DNA from 2 places in the Pseudomonas onubensis genome. Region 1 is predicted to be linked to the other one. Evidence: riboswitches for the same ligand, from Rfam matches in the RefSeq annotation. Region 1 holds a riboswitch; the other holds the start of a gene.
What was found. A riboswitch is a leader RNA that binds a small molecule or an ion and turns the genes downstream of it on or off. The one in region 1 is predicted to bind cobalamin.
Positions count from the first base shown of each region.

Region 1 (4,412 bases):
TAACTGACCCACCGCATTCGCGAGCAAGCCCGCTCCCACAGTTTGACCGCGTTTCTTCAGGGGCGATACAGGTGCGCATGCCCCGCCCGATACAGCGATGACTCGCTGAAACCGTCACTGGCCAACACCCGACCCACCACAATCAACGCCGTGCGCCGAAACCCTTTGGCCGCCACCTTCACGGCAATATCCGCCAAAGTGCCCACCACCCAATCCTGATCCGGCCACGTCGCGCGGTGCACCACTGCAATTGGGCAGTCGGCGCCGTAGTGCGGCAGCAGTTCGGCGACGATCTTCTCCAGATGGTTGACCCCCAGGTGAATTGCCATCGTCGTGCCATGTTGCGCCAAACTGTCGAATGCCTCACCTGCCGGCATGCTGGTTTTATCGGCATAACGGGTCAGGATCACACTTTGGGCGATGTCGGGCAGTGTCAGCTCCGTCTCCAGCAACGCTGCGCAAGCCGACACCGCCGTCACCCCTGGGATGATCTGGAACGGTATGCCCAACTCACGCAAACAACGGATCTGCTCGCCAATCGCGCCATACAGGCTCGGGTCGCCGGAGTGCACGCGGGCCACATCCTGGCCGTTGGCGTGGGCTGTCTTGATCAGCTCAATGATCTGCTCCAGGTGCAATTCGGCGCTGTTGACCACCTGTTCGGCCTGATGACCTTGCAGTACCGCCGCCGGTACCAGGGAACCGGCATAGATGATCACCGGGCAACTACGGATCAGCCGTTGGCCCTTGACGGTGATCAATTCCGGGTCGCCGGGGCCTGCACCGATAAAGTAGACGGTCATGGAAGTTCCTGTTGAAAAACGGGCGAGCATGAAAGTTGCTCATGATCGAGGTGGGCAATTATCGGGATTTTAGTCGGCGCACGCCAATGCAAAGGTGGCCTGGGCGGTTTTTTTGCGCGTGATCAACAGGCGGGCAGGGCGATGCGACAACTGTTCAGCCAGGGCCAGTGCCGCGCTTTCGGCGATGCCATAGCAACCGGTATGCGCAAAAGCGACGGCTGACTTGTGGCTCAAACGCTGTGCAAAACCGGCCAATTGTTCTGCGCTGAAACACTGCAAAGGCAGTTCCAGCAGCCGGGCCAGGGCCAGCAGGCCGGGTTCAGCCTGTTTGCGATCAATACTTGCCAGCGCCGTGATGCGTTGGCGTTCAATCCCGGCGTCGGCGAGGGCTGCGTCAAACAGGCCGAGCAGGGCGTGAACATCACAACCCCGCTGGCAGCCCAGGCCGACCACCAGTGTCATGCCGAGTATTGGCCGTCGCGGTTACGGCGAAACAGCCACGCGCTGATCCAGCCCAAGGCCAGCCAGAAGGCGACGTTGGTCAGTTGCGAGGCGATCTTGAACTGCGCTTCCAGGGCTTCGGGTGCCAGCATCGAATGCACTTGCGGTTGCGGCGCGCCGATCACGTGGGGCACGGCCAGGATCGCCACGCCCAGCACCTTGAGCAGCCAGCTACGACCAAACACCAACAGTGCGATACCCGCAGCGGTAGAGGCTGCAGTGCCGATCCACCAGATCTGCCGTTGGGCCAGGTCGGCGGCTGCGGTGCCCGGCAATTCCGGCGGCAGGCCCAGGGTGGGCGCCAGTACAAAAGTTGCGTAACCGGCCAAGCCCCACAACAACCCTTGAGCCGTGCGGGTCGGCGCGCGCAAGGTGTAGAGGCCGGCCAGCATCAGTGCGAAACCGACCGCTACCACCAGGTTGCCGCCGGTGGTCGACAACACACGCTGCCAGCCATTTTCCGGCTCCCAGGCTTCGGCATCGTGGGTGTGGGCTGCGGCGCCAGCGGCGTGTTCGTGCGCCACTTCGGCGACCGGGGCCTTTTCAAAGGTTTCCGCCTGCAAAATCAGCGGGGCGACCCAGAAACTTTGCAGCAGGGTCAGCAACAGGGCAGCCAGCAGGCCAGTGAAACCTGCGGTTTGGGCAATACGCTTGATCATGTCGGCAGCCCTCAGTGGCACGGGAACGCGGCGCTGTGGCGGGTATCGTGGGCGGCGTTGTGCACGGCCTCAATATGCGAGAACCCGGCGAAGTACACCAGGCACGCGCCGAGGATCGACGCGCCGATGGCGGCGCTCAGGCGTTGGCTCAAGGTGGCGGTGCTGCTGGCGGTGTGCGAAGTGCTGCTGATGATCGACATGGCGCGTCCCTTCAGGGTTTCAGGGTGACACGAGCGCATGAAAACCCCGCGAGCCAGGCACGCAGGGTTCCGAACAGCGCCCGCCCACCGCGGGTTTGTTATCTGATTTTTCGGGCCGGTCTCCGGGCTTGCGAGGGGCGCTCTTGGGAGAAGAGGTGGGCCGTATCAAGCATCGCCTTCCCATGCCCTACAGGCACAGTGGTTGTGACGCATCGCTCGCTTACCGTTGCGGGGGCAGCACCGGACTCGTCATTACGCGATGACTCACCGGTTTCCCGTTTCACCCTGTGAAGGGCACCCGAAACAAGATGTGTAGGAGAGCATGGGCGGGCGACGGTAGTCAAATGCCGCGAGCCCCTGTAGCCTTGCACCTTCGAGGTTCTTCGGCCCACGCCGAAGCTAAGAAGGGAACGCGGTACAAGCCGCGGCTGCCCCCGCAACTGTGAAGGGTTTATCTGCCTGCCACGCCACTGCCATAACGGCGGGAAGGCGCAGCCAGCGCGGGTCGCAAGGCCTGCAAACCCCAAGCCAGGAGACCTGCCTCGTAACCGATTTTCTACTTAACCGGGCGGGGTGATCCGGTGACGAAATCCGCTGCTGCGCGCCGTCGCAGGGTCTATCGTCCCGTCTGCCCGCCCCCAAGGGCATCCGATGAAAACACTGGCCAAACTCCCCGTCACCATCGTTACCGGCTTCCTCGGTTCGGGTAAAACCACCTTGCTGCGCCATATGCTCGACAACGCCCAAGGCCGTCGCATCGCCGTGATCGTCAACGAGTTCGGCGAACTGGGCATTGACGGTGAGATCCTCAAGCAGTGCTCCATCGGTTGCACCGAAGAAGAAGCCAACGGCCGCGTTTACGAATTGGCCAACGGCTGCCTGTGCTGCACCGTGCAGGAAGAGTTCTTCCCGGTCATGCGCGAACTCGTGGCACGTCGCGGTGACCTCGACCATATCCTTATCGAAACCTCGGGCCTGGCCCTGCCAAAACCCTTGGTGCAAGCCTTCCAGTGGCCGGAAATCCGCAGCGCCTGCACGGTTGACGCGGTAATCACCGTGGTCGACAGCCCGGCCGTGGCCGCCGGCACCTTCGCCGCCTTCCCGGACCAGGTTGATGCCCAGCGCAAACTCGACCCGAACCTGGACCACGAATCGCCGCTGCACGAGCTGTTTGCCGACCAACTGGCCAGCGCCGACCTGGTGATCCTCAACAAATCCGACCTGATCAGCCCCGAAGACCTGGCCCGCGTGCGCCTGGAAGTCGCCGAGGAACTGCCGCCGGCGGTGAAGATCATTGAAGCCAGCAGCGGTCGTTTGCCGTTGGACGTGCTGATCGGCCTGGGCGCCGGTTCCGAAGAACACATCGACGGCCGCCACAGCCATCACGATCATCACCATGAAGGCGAAGACGATCACGACCACGATGCGTTCGACTCCATCTCCATCGACTTGCCGCAGGCCGACGAAGCACTGCTGCTCGACGCCCTGACCCAGTTGGTGGTGCAGCACGGCATCCTGCGCGTCAAAGGCTTCGCGGCGATCCCGAACAAGCCGATGCGTCTGCTGATCCAGGGTGTGGGCACGCGTTTCGACAAGCACTTCGACCGCGCCTGGGGCGCCGACGAAGCGCGCATCACACGCCTGGTGCTGATCGGCCAGGAACTGGACGCGGCGGGCCTTGAAGCGCAATTGCGCGCAGCGCTCAGCGTTTAACCCATGCACCTGCTCAGGACTCAGCCGGGCGGTTTCGTTTCGGACGACAATATTGCCGACCTTGGCCAAACCCCTGCCGAGCTGGTCATCCTGTGCAGCGGTGATTCCAGCCTTGCACTGTTGGCCGAGGCTGGCCAGCAGTTGCCGGACGACTACCCCAGTTTTCGCCTGGCCAACCCCATGCAGGTGCAGAACCACGCCTCGGTCGACCTTTACGTCGACGAGGTGCTGCGCCACGCCAAGGTCATCCTGATTTCGCTGCACGGCGGCATCGGCTACTGGCGCTACGGCATTGAGCGGCTGGTGGAGTTGGCCGAGCGCGGCGTGCAGTTGATTCTGGTGCCGGGCGATGATCGCCCCGACCCGGAACTCAGCGGCTTAAGCACCGTTGGCATGGCTGAGCGCGACCGCCTCTGGCACTTCCTGCGCCAGGGCGGTTTGGGCAATGCGCTGGATTTCTACCGTTGCCTGGCCAGCAGCCACCTGGGCCGCGACTACACCTGGGACGAGCCGCAAACCCTGGCGCGCACGGCCAT
Region 1 covers NZ_CBFHAZ010000056.1:12-4,423, forward strand. Annotated here, with positions in the region: gene cobM (precorrin-4 C(11)-methyltransferase) at 57-803, opposite strand; gene ACTD9P_RS18130 (cobalamin biosynthesis protein) at 873-1,265, opposite strand; gene ACTD9P_RS18135 (CbtA family protein) at 1,262-1,963, opposite strand; gene ACTD9P_RS18140 (CbtB domain-containing protein) at 1,975-2,163, opposite strand; cobalamin riboswitch at 2,260-2,480, opposite strand; cobalamin riboswitch at 2,523-2,722, shown strand; gene cobW (cobalamin biosynthesis protein CobW) at 2,815-3,876, shown strand; gene cobN (cobaltochelatase subunit CobN) at 3,880-4,412, shown strand, end outside.

Region 2 (4,412 bases), on a different contig from region 1:
GTGCCCAGCAGCAGGCGCACGGCGTGGGGAATCACCAGCCCGACAAAACCGATGGAGCCGACAATCGACACCATCACCGCCGTCACCAACGCCGCGCAACCGACCAGCACAAACTGCACACGCCGCACCGCAATACCCAGTGAAGCCGCCGAGTCGGTGCCGAAGGTGAACGCATCCAGCGCACGCCGATGCCACAAACACACTGCCAAGCCTGCGACCGCTACCGGCACCGCCAGCCATACCGAGGGCCAGCGCACGCCGCTGAGGTTGCCCAACAGCCAGAACATGATGCCGCGTGCCTGTTCGGAACTGGCGGACTTGGTGATCAGGAACGCGGTGAGGGCATTGAACAGCTGCGAGCCGGCGATGCCGGCGAGGATGATCTGGCCGGTGCCGCTGACTGAGCCGCTGGCCCGTGCCAGCAATATCACCAGCGCAAATGCCGCCATGGCACCGACAAACGCGCCGGCTGACAGCGAGATCAAACCGCCGCCCACGCCCATCAACGCCACTAACACTGCGCCGGTCGAGGCGCCGGCACTGATGCCCAGCAGGTACGGATCGGCCAACGGGTTGCGCAGCAGCGACTGCAAAATCACTCCACAGGTGGCCAGCCCTGCGCCACAGGCGGCGGCGACCAGCGCCCGTGTCAGGCGGTAGTTCCACACCACGCCTTCGTCGATCGGGTCGAGCACGTAACCGGCGGCCCACAGTTTGTTGGCGAGCACCTGCAACACCACCTGCGGTTCGATCGCGGTTTCGCCGATGGCGGTGCCGGCGAGCACGGCCATCAGCAACACGGCGAGGGCGAGTAGGGTACGGGTCATTTGGGCAGGTCGTAGCCGTCGATGGCGCTTGCCAGTTGTTCCAGGCCATCGAACATACGGATGCTGGCCTGCAACGCCAGGGCGTCAATAATGATGATGCGGTTGTTTTTCACCGCGTCCATGTTGCGGGTCACCGGGTCGCTGCGCAGGAAGGCGAGTTTCTTTTCATGGTCGTCGGCGGGGTAGCGGCGGCGGTCCATGCGCGCAATTACCAGGAAGGTCGGGTTGGCCTTGGCGATGGTTTCCCAACCGACGGCAGGCCATTCTTCGTCGGACTGCACCACGTTGCGCAGGCCGAGGGTTTGCAGCATGAATTCGGGAATGCCCTTGTGGCCTGCCACGTACGGGTCGGCAGCCATTTCGCTGCTGGAGAACCACACCAGCGCGCTGGCATGCTTGAGGCCTTTGCCTTGCGCGGTGGCGACCGACTTGGCCAGGCGTGCCTTGAGTTCGTCATTCAACTGTTGGCCGCGCGCTTGCACGTCGAAAATCTCGGCCAACTGGCTGATGCTTTTATAGATCGTGTCGATGCGAAACGGCTCCAGCCGCGTGCCGTCAGCGCCCACCAGGTTGTCCTTGCCTTCGCAGTCGGAGGGCAGCACGTAGGTGGGAATCTTCAGTTCATGGAATTGCTCGCGGGTACCGACCACGCCTTGCGGGCCGACCACCCATTCCAGTTCGGCGGCCACCAGTTGCGGGCGTTTGGCGATCACGGCTTCGAAGCTCGGTTCGTTGTCGGCCAGGCGCGCGATCTTGTCGTTCTGCGCCTTGAACTGCGGCAATACGCTGTTGAACCACAGCGAGGTGCCGACCACTTTGTCCGCAACGCCCAGGGCGTAAAGCATCTCGGTGGCGGCCTGGCCGATGGTCACGCTGCGTGTCGGGGCTTGCTGGAAGGTGACACTGCTGCCGCAGTTTTCGACCGTCAGCGGGTAGTGAGTCGGCGTGGCGTGGGCCAGGGCACAAAAGCCCAGGCCAGTGATCAGGGCCGAAACGCGTAGCAGCATGGGGCAATCTCCGAGTGAACCGTACATGAAAACAGGGCAGGTACGGCTCGGAAACACACCTTTGAACGCTGCAGGTTTGCAGGGCACGGATGTCCTTCCCGGACACCCCGCCGGTTAGTGATAACGCTTTGCCGGCAGGTCTCCTGACTGATGCGTCGTCGCCTCGCTCCGGCCTTCCCGGACGTGGTCCAGTGGCAGTGGGGAGCAGGCTCGGCACCTACAGTTGCGGGGGCAGTTTCGATTGGCGCGATGGTCAGCGCTTCGAATTCCCTATTAGTCCCGTTTGGGAACCGGCGCGGTATGGTAGTTCATCGCGTGGTTCAGTGGGAGCTTGATCAGCAATGGGCTGAAATACGATACTGGCCTAGTGATGTCATTCGCCGCGCCTTTTCGATTCGTCCTTGCTCATGGAGAGCTTATGCCTTTTCGCCACGTCCTCGTTTTGACCCAGCTGTGCACTGTGTTGCTGTTGGGTGGTTGCGCCCAGTCAGTTTCTCCACCGCCACCCGCTGCGTCGGTGCCCCTCGAGCCATTGGGGCAGGTGCTGCCTTCGAACCCGGCGCGAACGGGCTGGATCGACCAGATCATCACGCAAGACCCTGTGGTGATCTCGTCGCAAAAGCCCGTCCTCAAACCGGCGCTGGATAACGACGCGCGCATTGCCAAATTGCGTAAACAAGACGGTGGTGTGCTGCCCGAGGGGTATTGGGCGCTCTACAAGCAGAACCTGGAAGCGATGCAGTACGACTTGAACCACCAGCACGACGCGGCCCGTGCCGAATACCTGAACACCTACCGAGATGAGTTGAGCCGCTTGAGCGACGTGACACTTCAAACCATGGCCACTGCGCCCCAGGCGCTGGATGCCCACACCCGAGGCCAGTTAAGCGCACGCCTGAGTGACCGCACCGCGGCCTATATCACCACCAGCAACCAGTCGTTCCGGGCGGCCACCGATGCCCACATCAACCGCATGGCCTTGATGGATCGCCAATACGATGTCTGCGCACGCCAGCCGGATTGCTGGGATGCGCCGGTCAAGCACTAGCCTCGATACGTCATACACAGGGAGCCGGCAATGAATGCTGATCAATGGATTGTTTTGTTCGAGCAGGCCTTTCGTGAAATGGGCGAGAAACTCGAACAGGTACTGCAATTGAACAGTTGCCGCGAGCACTGGATTCAGGCCGAAATCAGTTTGTATGCCTGGTTCAAGCAGGAGCTCAGCATCTGGACCGATTTGCCGATTGGCGAGCGGCGCAAAGCCGACCTGTATGCCCTGGACGACAGCGGTTCAACAAGCATGGTCGCTGAAATCAAGTGCTTGGGCGACATATCCCAAGCCAAGTGCCTGGAGGGCGACTGGTCGGTAAGGGCTGATGTCGAGCGGTTGCGTTCATTCGAATGCCCGGCCCGGTTGTTTGTGCTGGTGATTGCCAAAGGTGAACGTGAGACCAACACCGGGCGGCGCCTTCGCGGGGATGAGTGGGTGGATGGGCGTGAATGCGTCAATATAGACTTGGGGTTTGCCTTGATCCGCCTGTGGGCGCTCTGACTCAGATGCATGCCTGCCGGGCATAAGTCTTATGCCTGCGACTGGCCTACCGCTCGCCCTCAGGGTTGGGGAATGCTTCGTGGCCAATGCTGCAGGTGAAAAAGGCCTGTGCCGCCACGTCGACAGTCCTACGGGTACAAACATGCAAACAAACCGGGTAACGCGCGAGCAAGTGCTTGAGGCGAGTAAGGGCATGCTGCAAAAGCAGTTCTATGTGGTGTTTTCAACGCCAACCGATGGGCTTGGCCCGGTGATGCAGAACTTGCCGATTCACCTTGAGCATCAATGCAAGATCGAGCGCGACGGTATCCTGGTCGCTGCCGGGCCGCATTGGAGTGACGATGAGCAGTATTGGGATGGCGACGGCATGTTTGTGATTCGTGCAACGTCGATTGAGCATGCCAAGGCCATTGCCGCAGAGGACCCGATGCATCAGTGCGGTGCGCGCAGGTTTTCGATTCGGCCGTGGTTGGTGAATGAGGGGCGGTTGAATTTGAAGGTCGATTTTTCTACCGGCAAGGTCACGGTGGACTAATCCACATACACAGCAGATCCAGGGTGGGAGCTGGCTTGAGTGGGAGCTGGCTTGCCTGCGATTGCAGCGTGTCAGCCAAGGATTTGTCACTGATGCACCGCTATCGCAGGCAAGCCCGCTCCCACAGTTGAAGGGGTGTTGCCGGGTTTATTTGTGACCCAGCCACACCGTCTGCGCATTGCAGAATTCACGCACATCCACAAACACCGAAGATCAACGGTGGGAGCCGGCTTGGGTGGGAGCGGGCTTGCTCGCGAATGCAGTCTGCCAGTCGACAAATTTGCCAACTGACACACCGCCTTCGCGAGCAAGCCCGCTCCCACAGTTGAAGGATGTTGCCTGGTTTATTTGCGATCCAGCCACACGGTCTGTGCGTTGCAGAATTCACGCACACCAAAGTGCGACAGTTCGCGGCCGAAGCCACTCTTTTTCACCCCACCGAACGCTACGCGCGGGTCGGACACGCTGAATGCGTTGACGAAGATACC
Region 2 covers NZ_CBFHAZ010000064.1:30,909-35,320, forward strand. Annotated here, with positions in the region: gene ACTD9P_RS19585 (FecCD family ABC transporter permease) at 1-827, opposite strand, end outside; gene ACTD9P_RS19590 (ABC transporter substrate-binding protein) at 824-1,834, opposite strand; cobalamin riboswitch at 1,951-2,144, opposite strand; gene ACTD9P_RS19595 (hypothetical protein) at 2,253-2,882, shown strand; gene ACTD9P_RS19600 (hypothetical protein) at 2,913-3,389, shown strand; gene ACTD9P_RS19605 (YciI family protein) at 3,532-3,924, shown strand; gene ACTD9P_RS19610 (aldehyde dehydrogenase family protein) at 4,269-4,412, opposite strand, start outside.
Region 2: another riboswitch for cobalamin. It lies ahead of ACTD9P_RS19590 (ABC transporter substrate-binding protein); the one in region 1 lies ahead of ACTD9P_RS18140 (CbtB domain-containing protein).